2 regions of the Micromonospora sp. WMMD1219 genome follow, and region 2 is predicted to be linked to the other one. Evidence: riboswitches for the same ligand, from Rfam matches in the RefSeq annotation. Region 2 holds a riboswitch; the other holds the start of a gene.
What was found. Region 2 has a riboswitch for cobalamin ahead of ACN27C_RS19755 ((2Fe-2S) ferredoxin domain-containing protein). Riboswitches for the same ligand answer to the same signal wherever they lie in the genome.

Region 1: it holds a riboswitch for cobalamin, as region 2 does, so the genes downstream of both, ACN27C_RS27145 (acyl-CoA thioesterase) here and ACN27C_RS19755 ((2Fe-2S) ferredoxin domain-containing protein) in region 2, are expected to answer to the same signal.

Annotation. Positions count from the first base shown of each region.
Region 1 is NZ_CP186057.1:5,790,606-5,799,938, reverse strand. Features, by position in the region: gene ACN27C_RS27155 (PrsW family intramembrane metalloprotease) at 1-730, shown strand, start outside; gene ACN27C_RS27150 (LysE family translocator) at 795-1,415, opposite strand; gene ACN27C_RS27145 (acyl-CoA thioesterase) at 1,419-1,931, opposite strand; cobalamin riboswitch at 2,063-2,269, opposite strand; gene ACN27C_RS27140 (DM13 domain-containing protein) at 2,301-2,885, opposite strand; gene ACN27C_RS27135 (response regulator transcription factor) at 2,987-3,685, shown strand; gene ACN27C_RS27130 (sensor histidine kinase) at 3,682-4,710, shown strand; gene abc-f (ribosomal protection-like ABC-F family protein) at 4,751-6,388, opposite strand; gene ACN27C_RS27120 (multidrug effflux MFS transporter) at 6,834-8,057, shown strand; gene ACN27C_RS27115 (adenylate kinase) at 8,108-8,683, shown strand; gene ACN27C_RS27110 (acyltransferase domain-containing protein) at 8,684-9,333, opposite strand, start outside.
Region 2 is NZ_CP186057.1:4,131,624-4,140,956, reverse strand. Features, by position in the region: gene cobF (precorrin-6A synthase (deacetylating)) at 612-1,376, opposite strand; gene cobN (cobaltochelatase subunit CobN) at 1,373-4,969, opposite strand; gene ACN27C_RS19755 ((2Fe-2S) ferredoxin domain-containing protein) at 4,966-5,610, opposite strand; cobalamin riboswitch at 5,734-5,915, opposite strand; gene ACN27C_RS19750 (sulfite reductase subunit beta) at 5,963-6,841, shown strand; gene ACN27C_RS19745 (precorrin-8X methylmutase) at 6,838-7,503, shown strand; gene ACN27C_RS19740 (precorrin-2 C(20)-methyltransferase) at 7,500-9,002, shown strand; gene cobM (precorrin-4 C(11)-methyltransferase) at 9,003-9,333, opposite strand, start outside.

The sequences.
Region 1 (9,333 bases), 1.7 Mb from region 2:
GCTGATCGTGCTCGGCGCGTCCGTCGCACCCGCCACGTTCCTGGCCTTCGCCCAGGGACGGCCGGCCCGCCGCCCGGTCCCCGGCTCCGTCGTCGGCGTCGCCGCGCTCCTCGGCGGTGTGATCGGCGTGGTCGCCGCCGGCTGGCTGGAGTACGGCACCCTGCACCGCCTCGGCGTCCTGCCGATGGCGCTCGTCGGCCTGGCCGAGGAGACCGCCAAGCTGATCGTGCCGGCCGGCATCCTCCTGCTGTGGCGGCGGCACCCGTCCCCGGCGCAGGGGCTGGTGATCGGCGTGGCCTCCGGCGCCGGGTTCGCCGCGCTGGAGACCATGGGCTACGCGTTCGCCGCGTTCGTCGGGTCGGAGGGCAACCTCGGCGCGGTCGAGCGGACGCTGCTGGTACGCGGTCTCACCGCGCCCGCCGCGCACCTGGCGTGGACCGGGCTGACCGCCGCCGCGCTGTTCACGTTCGCCGCCGCGCCCGGCGGCCGCAGACTGGCGGCGTTCCTGCTCACCTTCGCCGCCGCCGTCACGCTGCACACCTGCTGGGACACGTTCGGCACCCAGCCCGCGTACGTGTTCATCGGCGGCGTGTCACTGGGCTGGGTGCTGCTGCGCCTGCACCTGGACCGCGAGCGTCCGCCGGCGTCCGGGACGCCGCCGGCGTCGAACCGGGACCGGCCTCATGATCATCGCCAGTTCGCCGAGGTGGCGGGGTCGGAGCACTTCTGATGCCGCCACCCCGGCGTGGTGGAGTCGATCAACCGGCCTGGGCATCGCCGACCCCCGACGCGTCTCAGCCGGCGGCCAGCCGGACGCCGAGCGCGACGAAGGCGACAGCGCAGAGCCGGTCGACACGCCGCGACCAGCGGCTGTCGCCCCACCGGCCGGCGAACCGCCCGGCGCCCACCCCGAGCGCCAGGTCCACGGTGAGCTGCACCGCGACGAACATCGCACCGAGCAGCACCAGTTGCGCCGCCACCGGACCCGCCTCGGGCCGGACGAACTGCGGCAGGAACGCCACGCTGAACAGGATCATCTTCGGGTTGAGCAGGTTCGTCAGCAGCCCGCGCCGGAACGCCCGCCCGGCGCCGCCGTCCGGCCGGTCCGCCGGGGCGCGCCGGCCCGTGCCGCGCAGCGCCCGCAGGCCCAGCACGATCAGGTACGCCGCACCGGCCCACCGGATCGCGGTGAACAGCACCGGGGACGCGGCGATGACGGTGGCGAGCCCGGCCACCACGGCGGCGACGTGCACCGCCTCCCCGGCGGCGACCCCGAGCGCGGCCACCGCGCCGGCCCGCGGGCCGTACCGGGTGGCGTTCGCGAGCACGAACATCATGTCCGGCCCCGGGGTGAGCATGAGCACCACGATCGCGGCGAGGTAACCGGCGAGCGTGGCCGCCGACAGTCCGAGCACCGCTCAGCCCTCCCCGGCGCCGTCGAGCAGCGCCCGGCGCAGCGCCAGCCGGTGTTCGCGCCGGATCTGCGCCTCCCGGTAGCGCCGCCGGTCACCGTCGGTCTCGGCGTGCAGCGGCGGCACCGGCCGGGGCTGCCCGTCGTCGTCGACCGCCACCATCACCAGGTGCGCGGTGGCGACGTCGACCGGCGGCACCGCGCGGTCCCACCGGTCCGCGCTGACCTTCACCGCCACCTCCATCGAGCTGCGGCCGGCCCAGGTGATCCGGGCGTCCACGTGGACCACGTCCCCGACGCGTACCGCACGCAGGAACGCGGTCTCGTCGATGGCGGCGGTGACGGCCGGTCCGTCGGAGTGGCGGGCGGCGACCACGCCGGCGACCGAGTCGATCAGGTTGAGGATGCGCCCGCCGTGGACCGTGCCCATCAGGTTGGTGTGGTGCTGGTCCATGATCTGCGACAGGGTCAGGTGCGAGGCCGACGGTGGTCGGCCGGTGAGCGTGATGGTGTCGGGCACTGTGCGGTTCCGTCCTCGCAGAAGCGGACCGCCGACCGGCCGGGGTGTGCACGTCGAGGACACGCCGACGGCCCTGCGCACGACGTGTCACCCGCCCGACCCACCCGCGAGGTCGACGGCGGCGCGCACCGGTGGTACGCGCGACGCGGGCAGGTCTTCGGACTCGCGGGCGTGACACGAGGTCGCCTACTGGCCGTCGCTTCCCAGGCCGTGGCCCAGTGCTGTTGACGGCTGTCGTTCCCACTCACCGCTGCGGGGCAGTCCCGGATTCCCACCGGGTTCCCTCTTACGACACCCGGCCGTCGCCGACCGGGTGAACCAGCGCTTCCCGCAGCGTAGCCCAGCGTCCGAGGCCGGCGGCAACAGGCGTCAGGCCGGCGCCGATCCCGTCACAGCGGCAAGCGGCGCCGCGCCGAACGACACCGCGAACCGCTTGCACCAGATCGACACGCTGCGCAGACCGTCCAGGTCCACCGACGCCGGGACGTCGTACGCCTGGTCGCCGACGTTGCCCTTGAGCCGGCCCAGCTCGACCCAGCGGCCGTCGTCGAACACCTGCCAGCCGGCCCGGCCGGGCAGCACCTTCCGGTCGGTGAGCCATACCCGCAGGTCGGGTCCGTCCGAGGTGTCCAGTCCCCGCAGCAGAAGCTGCCGGCGGCCGTCCGCGAGGCGGACCAGCTGCGCCCGGCCGGACGTGTCGTGCTCGTGGGTGACGAAGTCACCGGCGGCGAGCACCACGTCGGCGGGCGGTGCGCCGGTCGGCGACGAGCTGGCAGTGCCGGTCGCCGGTGGGCCGGTCGTGCCGGCCGGCTGCGGCTCCGCCACTGTGGGCAGCGCCTCGCGCACCTCGCGGTCGGTCACCAGCCGCCACGGCTGGAACAGGTACAGGCTCACCCCGAGACCGGTGACGGCCACGACGGCGAGCACCGACAACACCACACGTCTTCTGCCCATGCCCCGACGGTAGGCGCGGACCCGGCGGAAAGATCTTTCCGTCCGCTTACGGCTCGACCGCGGGCCGCCGCACCGGAGGGCCAGTGGGTAGCGTCTGGCCCATGGGGCGCTACGTGCTCGTCGTCGACGACGACCGGACGGTGAGCGACGTCGTCCGGCGCTACCTGGAGCAGGACGGCTGCCGGGTCCGGCTGTCCTTCGACGGGCCGGACGCGCTCGCCGCGGCCGAGGAGGAGCCACCCGACCTGGTGGTCCTCGACCTGATGATGCCGGGTCTCGACGGCATCGAGGTGTGCCGGCGGCTGCGTCGCCGGCTGCCCGGCCTGCCCGTGGTCATGCTCACCGCGCTCGGGGACGAGGCCGACCGGGTCGCCGGGCTGGAGGTCGGCGCGGACGACTACGTGACCAAGCCGTTCTCGCCGCGCGAACTCGTGCTGCGCATCAGGTCGGTGCTCCGGCGTGCCGCCCCGCAGGACCGAGGGCCGACCGGGGTGCTGCGCGACGGGGACCTCACCGCGGACACCGACCGGCGCGTCGCCGATCGCGGCGGGCAGCCGCTGTCGCTGACCGTACGGGAGTTCGACCTGCTCGCGTTCCTGCTGGCGAACCCGGGACGCGCCTGGTCGCGGGCCGAGCTGCTGGACCGCGTGTGGGGCTGGCGGTTCGGTGACCAGTCCACTGTCACCGTCCACGTCCGGCGGTTGCGGGAGAAGATCGAGGACCACCCGGCGCAGCCCCGCCGCATCGTCACCGTGTGGGGCGTCGGCTACCGGTACGAGCCGTCGGACGCGTCCCGGTGAACGAGCTGCTGGTCATCGGGCTCTACGCCCTCCTCGCCGGCGCGGTCGTCGGCGCGCTCGGCGTCGGCGCGCTGCGGCTGGTGCGCCACCGGTCGATCCTCGCGCACATCGCGGTGCTGCTCGCGGTCACGATCGCCTCGGTGACGGCGGGCGTCACGGCCGTCGCCCAGGCCATGTTCCTGTCCGCGCACGACCTCCAGGTCGTCCTCGTCACGGTCGCGGCGTCCGCGGCGGTCAGCCTGGCCGTCGGGGTGGCGTTCGCCCGCCGGCTGGCGCAGGCGGCGGTCTGGGCCGACCAGGCCCGGCAGCGGGAACGGCAGCTGGAGGCCGGCCGCCGCGAGCTGGTCGCGTGGGTCTCGCACGACCTGCGTACGCCGCTGGCCGGGCTGCGGGCGATGGCGGAGGCGCTGGAGGACCGGGTGGTCGACGAGCCGGCGGCGGTGGCCGAGTACCACCGCCGGATCCGGGTCGAGACGGATCGGATGACCCGCCTGGTCGACGACCTGTTCGAGCTGTCCCGGATCAACGCCGGAGCGCTGCGGCCCGCGCTGTCCCCGGTGCCGCTCGGCGACGTTGTCTCCGACGCGATCGCCGCCACCGCGCCGCTGGCCGCCGACCGGCGGGTCCGGGTGCTCGCCCCGGAGACCGGCTGGCCGACCGTCCGGGCCGCCGAGGCCGAACTCGCCCGGGTCGTGACGAACCTGCTGGTCAACTCCGTTCGGTACACGCCACCGGACGGCACCGTGCGCATCGACGCCGGCCGGGACGACGACGACGCGTGGCTCGCCGTCTCCGACACCTGCGGCGGCATTCCCGAGGCGGACCTGCCCCGGGTGTTCGACGTGGCGTTCCGGGGCACCCGGGCCCGTACCCCCGCACCGGCCGGCGCCGACGAGGCGGCGCCGGCCGGAGGCGGTCTGGGCCTGGCGATCGTGCGGGGACTGGTCGAGGCGCACGGCGGGCGGGTGCACGCGCACAACGTGACCGGCGGGTGCCGGTTCGTCGTCCGCCTGCCGGCGGTCTGACCGCCCGGGGTCGCCGCCGCCGACGGGCGCGGCGGGCCGGTCAGCCGGCGTCCGGGGGACCGGTCTCCACCAGGCGTCCCTCGGTCAGGCGCAGCCAGCGGCCGACGTTGATCGCGGCGAGGAACCGCTCGTCGTGGCTCACCACCAGCAGTGCGCCCCGGTAGGCGTTGAGCGCGCTCTCCAGCTGACCGACGCTGACCAGATCGAGGTTGTTCGTCGGCTCGTCGAGCAGCAGGAGCTGTGGCGCCGGTTCGGCGCCGAGCACGCAGGCGAGCGTGGCGCGCAGCCGCTCGCCGCCGGAGAGCACTCCCACCGGCAGGTGCGAGCTCGGGCCGCGGAACAGGAAGCGGGCGAGCAGGTTCATCCGCTGCGCGTCGGGGGCCTGCGGCGCGAACACGGCGAGGTTCTCCGCCACGGTACGGTCCAGGTCCAGCAGGTCCAGCCGCTGCGACAGGTACGCGATCCGGCCCTCGGCGCGGGTGATCCGGCCGCTCTCGGGCTCCAGGTCGCCGTCGATCAGGCGCAGCAGCGTCGACTTGCCCGCGCCGTTGGCGCCGAGCAGGGCGATCCGCTCCGGGCCACGGATCGTCAGGTCGACACCGTCGGCGGCGAACAGCGACCGCTCGCCGTGCCGGACCCGGACCCGTTCGGCGGTCAGCAGCGTGCGTCCGGCCGGCACAGTGGTGGCGGGCAGCTCCACGGTGATCGTCTTCTCGTTGCGCAGCGCCCGCTCGGCCTCGTCGAGGCGGGCCCGGGCGTCGTCGACCCGCCCGGAGTGCATCTCGTTCGCCTTGCCCGCGGCCACCTGAGCGTTCCGCTTCAGGCCGCCGGCGACGATCCTCGCCAGCCCCGCGTTCTTCAGGTTGCGGGCGGCATTCCCGGCCCGCCGGGCCGCCCGCTCACGGGCCTCCTGCAACTCCCGCTTCTCCCGCTTGAGCTCCTGTTCGGCGCTGCGGACGTTCTTCTCCGCCACCTCCTGCGCGGCCCGCACCGCCGCCTCGTACGAGGTGAAGTTCCCGCCGTGGAAGCGCACCTCACCGCGGTCCAGCTCGGCGATGCGCTCCATCCGGTCCAGCAGCGCCCGGTCGTGACTGACCAGCAGCAGGCAGCCGTTCCACTGCTCCAGCACGTCGTAGAGCCGGTGCCGGGCGTCGAGGTCGAGGTTGTTCGTCGGCTCGTCCAGCAGCAGCACGTCGGGCTGCTTGAGCAGTTGCGCCGCCAGGCCGAGGGAGACCACCTGCCCACCGCTGAGCGTGTCCAGGCGGCGGTCGAAGGCGAGGTCGCCGAGCCCGAGCCGGTCGAGCTGGGCCCGGGTGCGTTCCTCGATGTCCCAGTCGCTGCCGATGGTGGTGAAGTGCTTCTCGTCGGCGTCGCCGGCCTCGATGGCGTGCAGCGCCGCGATCAGCGGGGCGATCTCCAGCACCTCGGCCACCGTCAGGCCGGCGGCCAGCGGCAGGCTCTGCGGGAGGTAGCCCAGCACGCCGTCGACGGTGATCGACCCGGCGGTGGGCCGGCGCTCACCGGCGATCAGCTTGAGCAGCGTGCTCTTGCCGGCGCCGTTCGGCGCGACCAGGCCGGTACGGCCGCCGCCGAGCGTGAAGGAGAGGTCCTGGAAGACCGGGGTGTCGTCCGGCCAGGAGAAGGTCAGGTTCGAGCAGACGATGAAGGAATGGGACATCGGGAAGACAACCTCGGAGTGAGGGCAGGCGGACCGGAGCCGCCCGGCAGGGGGACATGGTCTTGGAGAACGACGAGGCGACCACGGCGAACGGCGCTGATCCGCGCGCGCCGGTGGTCTGTCACATGCCCGGGCTCACCCGGAGATGTCGTCGTCACCCGCCATGTCTGATCTCCCTGCTTGCCAGTCCTGGACTGGATCACTCCGCTCCACCGTAGCACCGACGACGCTCGCCGGCCGGTCCCGCACACGGGCGTGCCGGAACCGGCAGGCACCGAGCAGCGCGTGACCTGCGTTACCTCTCGCCGAGACGGGAATGTGATCACCGGAGGCGTATTTGACTCAGGGTGTGAGTGCCGCACCCTCTCGCGCCCGGCCGCACGCCGACCGGGCCGGGACGCCCCAGAAGACCGATGCCACCCCGACGCCCACCCCGGGCGACCTGATGAGCCGCAGTCAGCGGCTCAAGCTCGTGCTGGTCCTCGGCTCGCTGATCGCTGTGGGTCCGCTGACCATCGACATGTACCTGCCCGCGCTGCCCGCCATCGTCAGCGACTTCGCGACCACGTCGGCGGCGGTCCAGCTGACGCTCACCGGCACGCTCGCCGGGCTCGCCATCGGGCAGTTGCTGATCGGGCCGCTGTCGGACGCGGTCGGGCGGCGCCGCCCGCTGATCGCCGGTCTCCTGCTGCACATCCTGGCGTCGGCGCTGTGTGTGGTCGCCCCGAACGTCGCCGTCCTCGGCGTCCTGCGCGTCGTGCAGGGCCTCGGTGTCGCCGCGACCGCCGTGGTGGCGATGGCGGTGGTGCGTGACCTGTTCAGCGGGTCGGCGTTCGCCACGATGCTGTCCCGGCTGCTGCTGGTGATGGGTGCGGCGCCGGTCCTCGCCCCGACGCTGGGCGGCGGCGTGCTGCGGTGGACCGACTGGCGCGGCGTCTTCGTGGTCCTGGCCGTCTTCGGGGTGCTGCTCGTCGCGCTGGCCACGCTCGCGCTGCCTGAGACGCTCCCACCCGCACGTCGCCAGCGCGGCGGCGTCGTCGCGACCGTGAAGACGTACGGCGGGCTGCTGCGGGACCGGGTCTTCGTCGGCCTGGTCCTGGTCGCCGGGCTCGCCATGGCCGCGCTGTTCGCGTACGTCGCGGGTTCGTCGTTCGTCCTCCAGGACACCTACGGGCTCGACGAGCAGGAGTTCGGCCTGGCGTTCGGCGCGGGCGCGGTGGGCCTGATCGGCGCCACCCAGTACAACGTGCGGCTGCTGCGCCGCTACCCGTCGCAGTGGATCCTGGTGACGTCGCTGGCGGCGGGCACGGTGGCCGGGCTGGCCCTGGTGGTGTTCGCCGCGACCGGCTTCGGTGGGCTGCCCGCCCTGCTCGTGTCGCTGTGGCTGGTGCTGGCGGCGGCGGGCCTGGCCATGCCGAACGCCCCGGCGCTGGCGCTGTCCCGCCACGGCGAGGCCGCCGGCACCGCGTCCGCCCTGCTCGGTGCGGTGCAGTTCGGCGTGGGCGCGGTGGCCGCGCCGCTGGTGGGCGTGCTCGGCACCGGCGCGGTGGCGATGGCCCTGGTGGTGGCCGGCGGGATGGTGGCGGCACTGCTGGTGCTGCTGGTCGTCGTCCGGCCGTCCCAGCTCGCCGGCCTGGAGGCGGTGCCGGCGGTCGCTGTCGCGCACTGACCCGGCCGCCCCGGATCGCGCCGGGTGCGCGTGGTGCCTACGCTGCTGCCATGAGCGCCCCGGCCCGCATCCTGGTCGAGGGCATCCACGGCTCCGGCAAGTCGACGCTCGCCGCGCATCTGGCGCAGCGGTTCGGCCTGCCCTGGCATCCGGTGGACGACCTGCTGTGGGAGCCGGGCTGGGTCGAGGTGCCGGTGGCCGAGCAGCGTCGCCGGATCGAGGCGGTCTGCCGGCGCGACAGGTGGATCGTCGACGGCGCGTACCACGGCTGGCGGGACGTGGTCCTGGGTCGCGCCGACCTGGTGATCGGCCTGGACTACCCGCGCGGCGTCTCGTTCCGGCGGCTGCTGCGGCGCACGCGGCGGCGGCTGGCGAGCGGCGAGCTGATCTGCAACGGCAACCGGGAGACGCTGCGCAGCGTGCTGTCCCGCGACTCGATCCTGGTGTGGCACCTGACCGGATTCGGCCGGGCGCGGCGGCGGATGCGGGCCTGGGCGGCCGACCCGGCCGGGCCGCCGGTGCTGCTGTTCGACGACCCGGCCGCTCTCGACGACTGGCTGGCGCGCGGAGCGCCGGTGACACCGTGGGCCGGGCCGGACCGGGGTGGCCCGCGGCCGCTGACGTGACTACATCGGGAAGCGGCCCTGACGCCACTGCCAGTGCCGGCCCGCCCGCATGTGGTCGATCACCGCGCGCTGGAGCACGGTGCGGCGCGGCAGCCGGTCCAGCGGCGTGCTGAGGCTGCGGAACACGAACCGCAGCACCTCGACGTCGCCGTCCGGGGTGTCCTGCTCCTGGTGGGGCTCAAGCGTGAACCGCCGCTGGAACCGGATGATGTTGGAGTCCTCCGGCAGGTATTCGCGCAACTGCGGGTCGAGCAGCCAGGAGCCGCAGGAGAACGCGGCGTAGTGCTCGCCGGGGAAGTGGCGCGGGAAGAACGCGCGTGCCCGCTCCAGCGACGCGTCGACCGCCTCCGGGGTCAGCGGTCCCGAGTCCGGGATGTGCAGGCCGATCGCGCCGTCGTCGCCGCGCTGGTGCTGCAGTCGGCCCAGGTCGTAGAGGCCACCGCGGGCGTGCAACGTCAGCCAGCACTGCATGATCGGCCAGCCCTCGCCGTTCATCCGCCTGTCGACGGCGAGGTTGTTGCCCAGGTCGGCAAGCGTCGCCCAGGACACGTCGTCGGGGACGCCGTGGTCGCCGTGGTAGGCCCGGACGACGTCGACCAGGGCGAGGTAGGCGTAGGCGTAGAGGTGCCGCCAGGCCGGACCGCGGTCCC
Region 2 (9,333 bases):
GCCACTGCGGAGCTTGCAGCCACACCGGTTGTCCGCTCATCTTGGTGACCGGCATGCCGGTCACCTCGCTGCTTCACTCGAATCGAACCGTACGACGCATGCTCGGAACTCCGCGTACAGCGGCGGTAGGTGTGCGCGAGCTTGTGGGACCTCTACGACAGACAGGAACCGGTGCAAGCCCGCGGACGTTGCTAGCGCGCGATCGGCGGCATGAGAGCGCCTGCGTGGCATCTCACGTCGTCGGGTGAGTACGGGTGCGGCAGACCGCTGAGAAATTCGCTCGAAATCCGCCGTGATGGGCTTCCTGGTGAAGCGATGCGGTCGGTGACCACCACCGCCAACCGGTCGTAATGGGGTTTACAGGGGAGGCGCTGATGACGGAGTGGCCGGAGAGCCTGGCGCCGGGCCGCCGCCCGGGGTTCTCACTCCCGCGATGGTGCGCACCGTCCTCGGTGTTGCCCCGCGTCATGCCACGCCCCGTCACGGGGCAACCCCGGCTGCTGCTATCCGCGCCGGGCGTATATAGAGCCCGCCGGTGCAGCGCCGATGGGCAGTTGGAAGGTCGGCCCAGCTGAGACAACCACTGGTTGCCTCAGCTCGGTCGACCGGTTTCACGCTTCTCCTCGGCGCAGCAGATAGGTGTCCATTACCCAGCCGCAGGCGCGCTTGGCGATGGCGCGTCGTGCCCAGATGTCATCGACGACCCGGTCGAGGTGGCCTGCGCCAAGCTGCTCGTGCGCCGAACCGAGATTCGCCCCCCACCAAATCCGCCACCCGGCCGGGTCGGGTAGACGGCGACAGGTCAGCGCCCCGTCGAGCATGACGACCAGGTTGTCGCCGCTGGCCGCGTCCTCGAGCAGGCGTCGGCCAGTCGTGATCGTAATCGGCCCGCCGATCGTGTTGAGGACCACGCCGTGCCGCGCCGCCAGCAGCTGGACGCTGCTGAGTCCCGGCACGATCTCCACCTCGACATCTACGACTCCCCGTTCGACGATCCGGTGGGCCAGCCTGATCGACGAGTCGTACAGCGCGGGGTCGCCCCACACCAGGACGGCGGTGTCACCGGGGTTGTCCAGCAGCGTCTGCTCCCAGCAGACGGCCCGGGCCTCGTGCCAGGTCCGGACGGCGCCGGTGTAGTCGGCCGGGTCGGTGCGGTCGCGTTCCGGATCGGGCACGGTAACGAGTCGCCACTTCTTCCTGACATGCCGCGCGCAGATCGCCTCTCGCATGGCGATCAGGTCCGCCGTGCCGGGATGCTGCTCACTCTTGTCGGCGACGAGGAAGTAGTCGACCTCGTTGAGCACGCGGACGGCCTGGGCGGTCACCAGGTCGGGATCTCCCGGTCCGAGCCCCACCAGGGCGAGGCGACGGGTCACGCGTTGTCCTCCAGGTCGCCCTCGATCTCGAGATATACACGTGCCATCTCGGCCATCACCGCGGCGTCCGGCTCGGCCCACAGGCCGCGGTTGGCCGCCTCGGTCAGCCGCTCCACGATGCCGCGCAGCGCCCACGGATTTGCCCGGCGCATGAACTGCTGGTTCGTCTCGTCTAGGACGTACTCCTTCGCCAGCGACTCGTACATCCAGTCGTGTACGACGCCGGCCGTGGCGTCGAAGCCGAAGAGATAGTCGACGGTCGCCGCGAGTTCGAAGGCGCCCTTGTAGCCGTGGCGCTGCATCGCGGCGATCCACCGCGGGTTGACCACCCGGGAACGGAACACGCGGTTCGTCTCCTCCTGCAGGCTGCGGGTGCGTACGGCGTCGGGAGTCGTCGAGTCGCCGACGTACGCTCGCGGTTCGGTCCCGGTCAGCGCGCGGACGGTCGCAATCATGCCTCCGTGATATTGGAAGTAGTCGTCGGAGTCGGCGATGTCGTGCTCGCGAGAGTCGATGTTCTTGGCCGCTACCGCGATGCGCCGGTAGCTGCTGCGCAGCTCGTCGCTGGCGGCGACCCCGTTCAGCCCTCGGCCGTAGGCGAAGCCGCCCCACGCGGTGTAGACCTCGGCGAGGTCGGCGTCGTCGCGCCAGGTGCCGGACTCCACCACCTGCAGGATCCCCGCGCCGTACGAGCCGGGCTTCGAGCCGAAGATCCGCGTCGTGGCGCGGCGCAGGTCGCCGTGCTCGGCCAGGTCCTGGCGGGTGTGGGCGCGGACGAAGTTGAGCTCGTCGGGTTCGTCGAGCTGTGCCACGAGCTGCACCGCGTCGTCGAGGAGCTCGATGACATGTGGGAAGGCGTCCCGGAAGAAGCCCGAGATGCGGACGGTCACGTCGATGCGAGGGCGACCCAGTTCGTTCAGGTCGATGACCTCTAGGCCGTTGACCCGTCGAGAGGCAGGATCCCACGTGGGCCGAACACCGAGCAGCGCGAGAACCTCGGCGATGTCGTCGCCGGAGGTACGCATGGCGGAGGTCCCCCAGACCGACAGGCCGACCGAGCGTGGGTGCTCACCGGTGTCCGCCAGGTGCCGGGCGACGAGCGACTCCGCCATCGCCTGGCCGGTCTCCCAGGCCAGCCGGGAGGGCACCGCTCGCGGGTCGACGGTGTAGAAGTTTCGCCCGGTGGGCAGGACGTTCACCAGGCCGCGCAACGGGGACCCGGACGGGCCAGCCGGGACGAACCCGCCGTCCAGGGCGTGCAGCACGTTGCTCAGCTCGTCGGTTGTTGCCTCCAGTCGGGGCACTACCTGCTCGGCGGCGAACCGCAGGATGTTTCGCACCACCGGGTCCTGATGCACGGACTCGACGGTCGCGACGTCCCAGCCCGCCTTCTCCAGTGCGCTTACGAGGGCTCGCGCCTGGGTCTCGACCGCGTCGACCTCGGCGAGTGGGGCGTCCTCGGTCAGGCCGAGCGCAGCGCGCAGCCCGGGAAGCGCCTTTTCCTGCCCGCCCCAGACCTGGGTCGCCCGCAGCACGGCCAGCACGAGATTGATGCGGGCCTCGCCGAGCGGCGCCTGTCCCAGGACGTGCAGCCCGTCGCGGATCTGCACGTCCTTGATCTCGCAGAGCCAGCCGTCGACGTGCAGCAGGAAGTCATCGAACTCCTCGTCGTCGGGGCGCTCCTCCAGACCCAGGTCACGATGCATCTGGGCGGACTGCATGAGGGTCCAGATCTGCTGGCGGATCGCGGGGAGCTTGGCCGGGTCCATCGCGGCGACGTTGGCGTGCTCGTCGAGCAGTTGCTCCAGCTTGGCGACGTCGCCGTATCCTTCGGCGCGTGCCATCGGCGGAATCAGGTGGTCGACGATCGTGGCGTGGGCGCGGCGCTTGGCCTGCGCTCCCTCGCCGGGGTCGTTGACCAGGAACGGGTAGATGAGCGGCATACTGCCGATGGCCGCGTCGGTGGCGCAGGCGGCCGACAGCGCCGCGTTCTTGCCCGGCAGCCACTCCATCGAGCCGTGCTTGCCGAGGTGAACGACCGCATCGGCGCCGAAGCCCTTCTCGAGCCAGCGGTAGGCGGCCAGGTAATGGTGTGAGGGCGGCATGTCCGGGTCGTGGTAGATCGCGATCGGATTCTCCCCGAAGCCACGCGGCGGCTGGATGAGGATTACCACGTTGCCCGCGCGCAGGGTCGCCAGCACAATGTCGCCGGCGTTGTCGACGAACAGCGAACCGGGCGCCGCACCCCAGGTCTCGGTCATCGCGTCGCGTAGCGCGGCGGGCAGGTCCGCGGTCCAGCGCAGGTACTCCTCGCGGCTGATGCGGACGTGGGACTCGTTCAGTTGGGCCTGGGTGAGCCACTCCTCGTCTTGGCCGCCCGCAGCGATGAGTGTGTGGATCAGCGCGATGCCCGATGTGGTGTCGGGGTCCTCGCCCTCGACCGCCGGCAGCGGATCCAAGCCCGGGATCTCGCCGGGCGCGCCGAGGTCGTAGCCGGCCGCACGCATGCGACGCAGCAGCCGGATCGCGGATACGGGCGTATCTAGGCCGACCGCGTTGCCGATCCGGCTGTGCTTGGTCGGATAGGCCGACAGCACGAGCGCGACCTTGCGCTGGGCGGGCGCCACGTGCCGCAGCCGCGCGTGGTTCACCGCGATGTTGGCGACCCGGGCGCACCGCTCAGCGTCGGTCTCGTAGCGGGGCAGGCCGTCGTCATCGACCTCCTTGAACGAGAACGGGACGGTGATCAGCCGGCCGTCGAACTCGGGAATGGCGATCTGGGTGGCCGAGTCCAGCGGGGTGACGCCGTCGTCGGAGGCCTCCCACCAGGCCTTCGTCGAGGTCAGCGCGAGTGCCTGCAGTACGGGGACGTCCAGTGTCCGGAGCCGTTCGACGTCCCACGACTCGTCGTCCCCGCCGGCGCCGACCGCGGCAGGTTTGGAGCCTCCGGCCGCGAGCACGGTGACGATGATCGCGTCGAGGGTGGCGAGTTCGTCGAACAGGTCGTCGGGGGCCGCGCGCAGCGACGATACGAAGATGGGGACGCCGGTGGCCTTACCGGTGGCGTCGACCGCGTCGGCCAGGTCGCGGGCGAAGCTGTGGTTGCCGCTCACCTCATGGGCCCGGTAGTACACGATGCCGACGCGCGGCCGGTCGCCGGCCGCCTTACGGGATACCCCCCACTCGGGCAGCACTGCCGGGGGATCGAAGCCCTCGCCGGTCAGCAGCACGGTGTCGGATAGGAAGGCGTGCAGCTGCCGCAGGTTCTCCGGGCCGCCTTCGGCGAGGTAACGGTGAGCTTCGGCGCACACCCCGATCGGAGCTGTCGACAGTTCCATCAGGGCGGCGTTGGGCGTACGTTCACCGCCGAGCACCACGCAGGGACGGCCGGACGCGTGGACTAGCGCGGTGAGGTCGCGAACGTCCTCGGGTGATCCGAGCACACGCAGCACGACGAGATCCGCGTCGGCGACGAGCGCGTCGCGGCGCTCGTCGCTGGCCCGGGCGGGGTTCAGCCAGGAGTAGCCCGCGCCGCTGGCACGTGCCGAGAGCAGGTCGGTGTCCGAGGTCGACATCAGAGCGATACGGGTCATGCTTCTCCTTCCATGGGCGTAGGCATGCGCAGGTCGTGGACGGGCAGGCCAGCACCTAGGTGCTGGCGAACCAGCCGCTCGGCGCTGTCGGGGCCCACCGGGCCGTACCAGGTGCCGTCGGGATGCACCACGACCACCGGCCCGTGGTTGCACGGGAACAGGCAACCGGTCTGCGCCATGAGGACGTCGGCATCGGTGAGGCCCGCCGCCACGAGACAGCGGAGGATCTCTGAGTACGTCTTGTCCGCCCCATGGGCGCTGCACCGCGGGCCACGACAGACCAACAAGTGATGTCGGTACCGCGGCCGCCTCTCCCAGGCCGGTGACGAGAGCGGCGCCTCCCCGCCAGTGATGGTGCGCCCGCCGAGTTCGATCAGCGGCGGGTCAACCTGCTGTCGACGCCAGTGGCCAGCGACCCGCCCGATCCAGGATCGCGCATACGCACGCTCATCTGTGCTCACCGCCTCCAGCTGGATGGCGCGGACGCCGTCAGCGTGCAGTCGATTGAGCAGGTGGGTCAGCGTCGGTTCACCGCCTTGCAGAAAGGCCAGCTGAGCACCGGCGGCTTGCGCCCGCCGGTGCAACTGGTCGGTGCGGGCGGCGTCCTGCAGCAGCGTCGCAACATGGACGAGCACGCTCACGGCTGCCGCTGCCCCGTCGCACGGTCGGTGAGGTTGTACCGCTCGACGGCGGCTGAAGGTGCGCGCACGTGTTCCCCTTACGAGGTCGGGGGCTGTTTCGCGAAGCCCGGTCAGACCAGACGGCGGGTGCCGTGAGGGCCAGCAGGTCTTCGGACTCGGGATCGTCCGGACGGAGCGCCTTCCCAGACCGGTTGGTCCAGTGGCATCGTGTTCCGCCCGTCACCCACACCGCTGCGCGTCAGTCCCGGATTCGCACCGGGTTCCCTGGCTCATCGCTGAGTTCGACTGGCGAGAGGACCGTAGCAGCCCAGCCGTCGGGCAGGGAACCGCCGGATCCTGGCACCATGGCACCATGACCCCACGCACCCGACGTGACCGGTGCCCCGGCCTGCTGCGTCCGTGGATTGCCGAGGACGGCGCACTGATCCGCGTACGGTTGCCGGGGGGTACCCTTCCCACCGGCGCGCTCGTCGCTCTATCAAACGTGGCCGAGCAGCACGGCGACGGTACGATACGTCTGACCAGCCGCGCCAACCTCCAGCTGCGGGGCTTTGACCACGACGGCGAGTTTCTGCCCGACCCGGTCGTTGACGCGGTGATGGCCACGGGTCTGCTCCCAATGCCGTCCCACGAGCGGGTGCGCAACATCATGGTCTCGCCGCTGACCGGACGGGCCGGTGGACGGGCCGACCTGCGGCCGGTCGTGCGCCGACTGGATGAACTGGTGTGCGCCGAGGCCGGTCTCGCCGGGCTGCCCGGCCGATTCCTGTTCGTCCTCGACGACGGGCGCGGCGACGTCGCTGGACGCGACCTCGACCTCGGCCTGGTCGCCGTCGACGCCGACCGTGCCCAGATCCGCGCCAGCCGCTCGGCCTGGGGCGATGTGGTGACCCTCGACCGGGCCGCGCCGGCCCTGACGAGGCTCGCCGCTCGTTTCGTCGAGGCCGCCGGAACGCAGCGGGGGTCCCCGTGGCACGTTGACGAGCTGCCAGGAGGCGGCGAAACCCTGCTGGGCAACCGCATCGAGGCCCTCCCCGGCACCCGGGTGGCCACCGGCCCGCCGGCCCTTGGCAGGATCACTCAGGACGACGGGCGCCACGCGCTGCACCTCGCCGTGCCCGGCAGCGGCCTGGACCGGCGCCTGGTGGACGAGATTGCCGCCTGGGGCGCCCCGCACGTCGTCGTCACACCGTGGCGCACCCTGATCGTGCCCGACCTGGAGAAAGCATGACCCTCGCCCCACCGACACGCCGCTACGATTACGTGACCGACGGCGCGCAGATCTACGTCGACTCGTTCGCGACCATCCGCGCCGAGGCCGACCTGTCGGGCATCCCGGTCAACGCGGAGAAGGTCGCGGTCCGGATGATCCACGCGTGCGGGCAGGCCGACCTGGCTCGCGACCTGGTCATCCACCCGGCGCTGGTCGCCACGGCCCGCTCGGCGCTGCGGTCGGGCGCTCCGATCCTCACCGATGCCCACATGGTCGCCGCGGGCGTGACCCGGGCCCGACTGCCGCGCGACAACGAGGTCCGCTGCCTGCTGCGCGACCCGCGCGTCCCCGGCCTCGCCCAGGGCTGGTCGACCACGCGCTCGGCCGCCGCCGTCTCGCTGTGGGCCGAACACCTCCAAGGCGCCGTCGTCGCGTTCGGCAACGCGCCAACCGCGCTGTTCCACCTGCTGGAGATGCTGCGCGACGGCGCACCGCGGCCGGCGGCGGTCATCGGCACCCCGGTCGGCTTCATCGGGGCCGCTGAGGCCAAGCAGGCGCTGATCGACCTTGCCGGCGACGACCCGAACCTCGACGTGCCATACCTCGTCGTCACCGGCCGCCGCGGCGGCTCGGCGATGGCCGCCTCGGCCCTCAACGCCCTCGCACAGGAGCAGGAATGAGTGGCGTCCTCTACGGCGTCGGCGTCGGCCCCGGCGATCCCGAACTGATCACGCTCAAGGCCGCCCGGATCATCGGCGCGGCGGACGTGGTGGCCTACCACCAAGGCGTCGGCAAGAGCTCCAACGCCCGGCGGATCGCGGCTGGCCTGCTGCCCGACGGCGTGGTCGAGGAGGCCCTCGTCTACCCGGTCACGACGCAGGCGACCGATCACCCGGGCGGGTATGCCGGCGCGATGGCCGACTTCTACCTCGAGTGCGCCGAGCGCCTGCGTCACCACCTGATCGCAGACCGCGACGTCGTCGTGCTGTCCGAGGGGGACCCGATGCTCTACGGGTCGTTCATGTACCTGCACGACCGTCTAGCCGAGGAATTCCAGACTCACGTCATCGCCGGTGTCCCGGCGTTCGCGGCCGCCACCGCCACCACCGCGCTCCCCCTGGTGCGCCAGACCGACGTGCTCACGGTGCTGCCGGGCACACTGCCCGAGCCCGAGCTGGCACGGCGCCTGGCCGACACCGACGGCGCGGTGATCATGAAGCTCGGCCGCACCTTCGCCAAGGTCCGCTCAGCGCTGCAGCAGGCTGGCCGCATCAAGGGTTCCTGGTACGTCGAACGCGCCTCGATGGACGCCGAACGGGTGCTCCCCGTCGCCGACGTCGACCCTGCGACAGTCCCGTACTTCTCGATCGTCCTGGTCCCGGGCGACACGCGTCCCGGCGTCGCCCGTTACGACCGGCCCGAACGCGAGCCGTTCCGGGCGGCGCCCGGCGCGGAGGTCGTCGTGGTAGGACTGGGACCCGGACCGGAGGAGTGGCTTTCCCCCGAGGCCTCATACGTGTTGGCCGAGGTCGACCACGTCGTCGGTTACGGACCGTACGTCCAGCGTGTGCCGCAACGGCCCGGGCTGGTACGGCACGCGTCCGGCAACAGCGTCGAGGTGGACCGCGCCCGGGCGGCGCTCGATCTCGCGTTGGCCGGTGAGCGGGTCGCTGTTGTCTCCGGAGGCGACGCCGGCATCTTCGGCATGGCGTCGGCCGTATTCGAAGCTGCCGAGGACCCTCGTTACGCCGACGTCACGGTCCGCGTGGTGCCGGGCATCTCGGCGGTCCAGGCCGTCGCGGCGCGTGCGGGCGCGCCCATCGGCGCCGATTTCGCGGTGCTGAGCCTCTCCGACCGGCTCAAGCCGTGGGAGGTGGTGGAGAAGCGACTGCGTGCCGTCGCCGAGGCCGACCTGGTGCTCGCGCTGTTCAACCCGCGCTCGCGCTCACGCACCGAGCAGTTGGCACGGGCCAAGGCGGTGCTGCTGGAACAGAAGCCGTCGGCCACGGTCGTGGTTGTCGGGCGCGACGTCGGACGACCCGGCGAGAGCCTCTGCGTGACGAGTCTCGGCGAGATGGAGCCGGAGACGATCGACATGAGGTGCCTGGTGCTCATCGGTGCCTCGGCCACCCGCGTCACCGAAAACGGCCAGGTCTGGAGTCCTCGATTCGTGCGGTGATCAGGCGTGGGTGCGCCGCTCGCGGCCGGCCGCGTACAGAAACGACTCGCCGCCGCGAACATCTGGCGCCAGCGCCGGCCCGACGAGGATGACGGCGGCCTGGCGCAGCCCTGCGGCCTCCACCTGCTCACCGATGTCAGCCAGCGTCGCGCGCAGCACGAGTTCACCGGGCTGGGTTGCCCGGGACACCACTACGGCGGGGCAGGTCGCGCCGTAGTGCTCGGCCAGCTCAGCGGCCAGCTCCCGGGTCCGGGTGACCGCCAGGTGCAGTGCCAGCGTCGCGCCGGTCGTCGCGAAGGCAGCGAGCCTCTCCCCTTCGGGCATCGCCGTC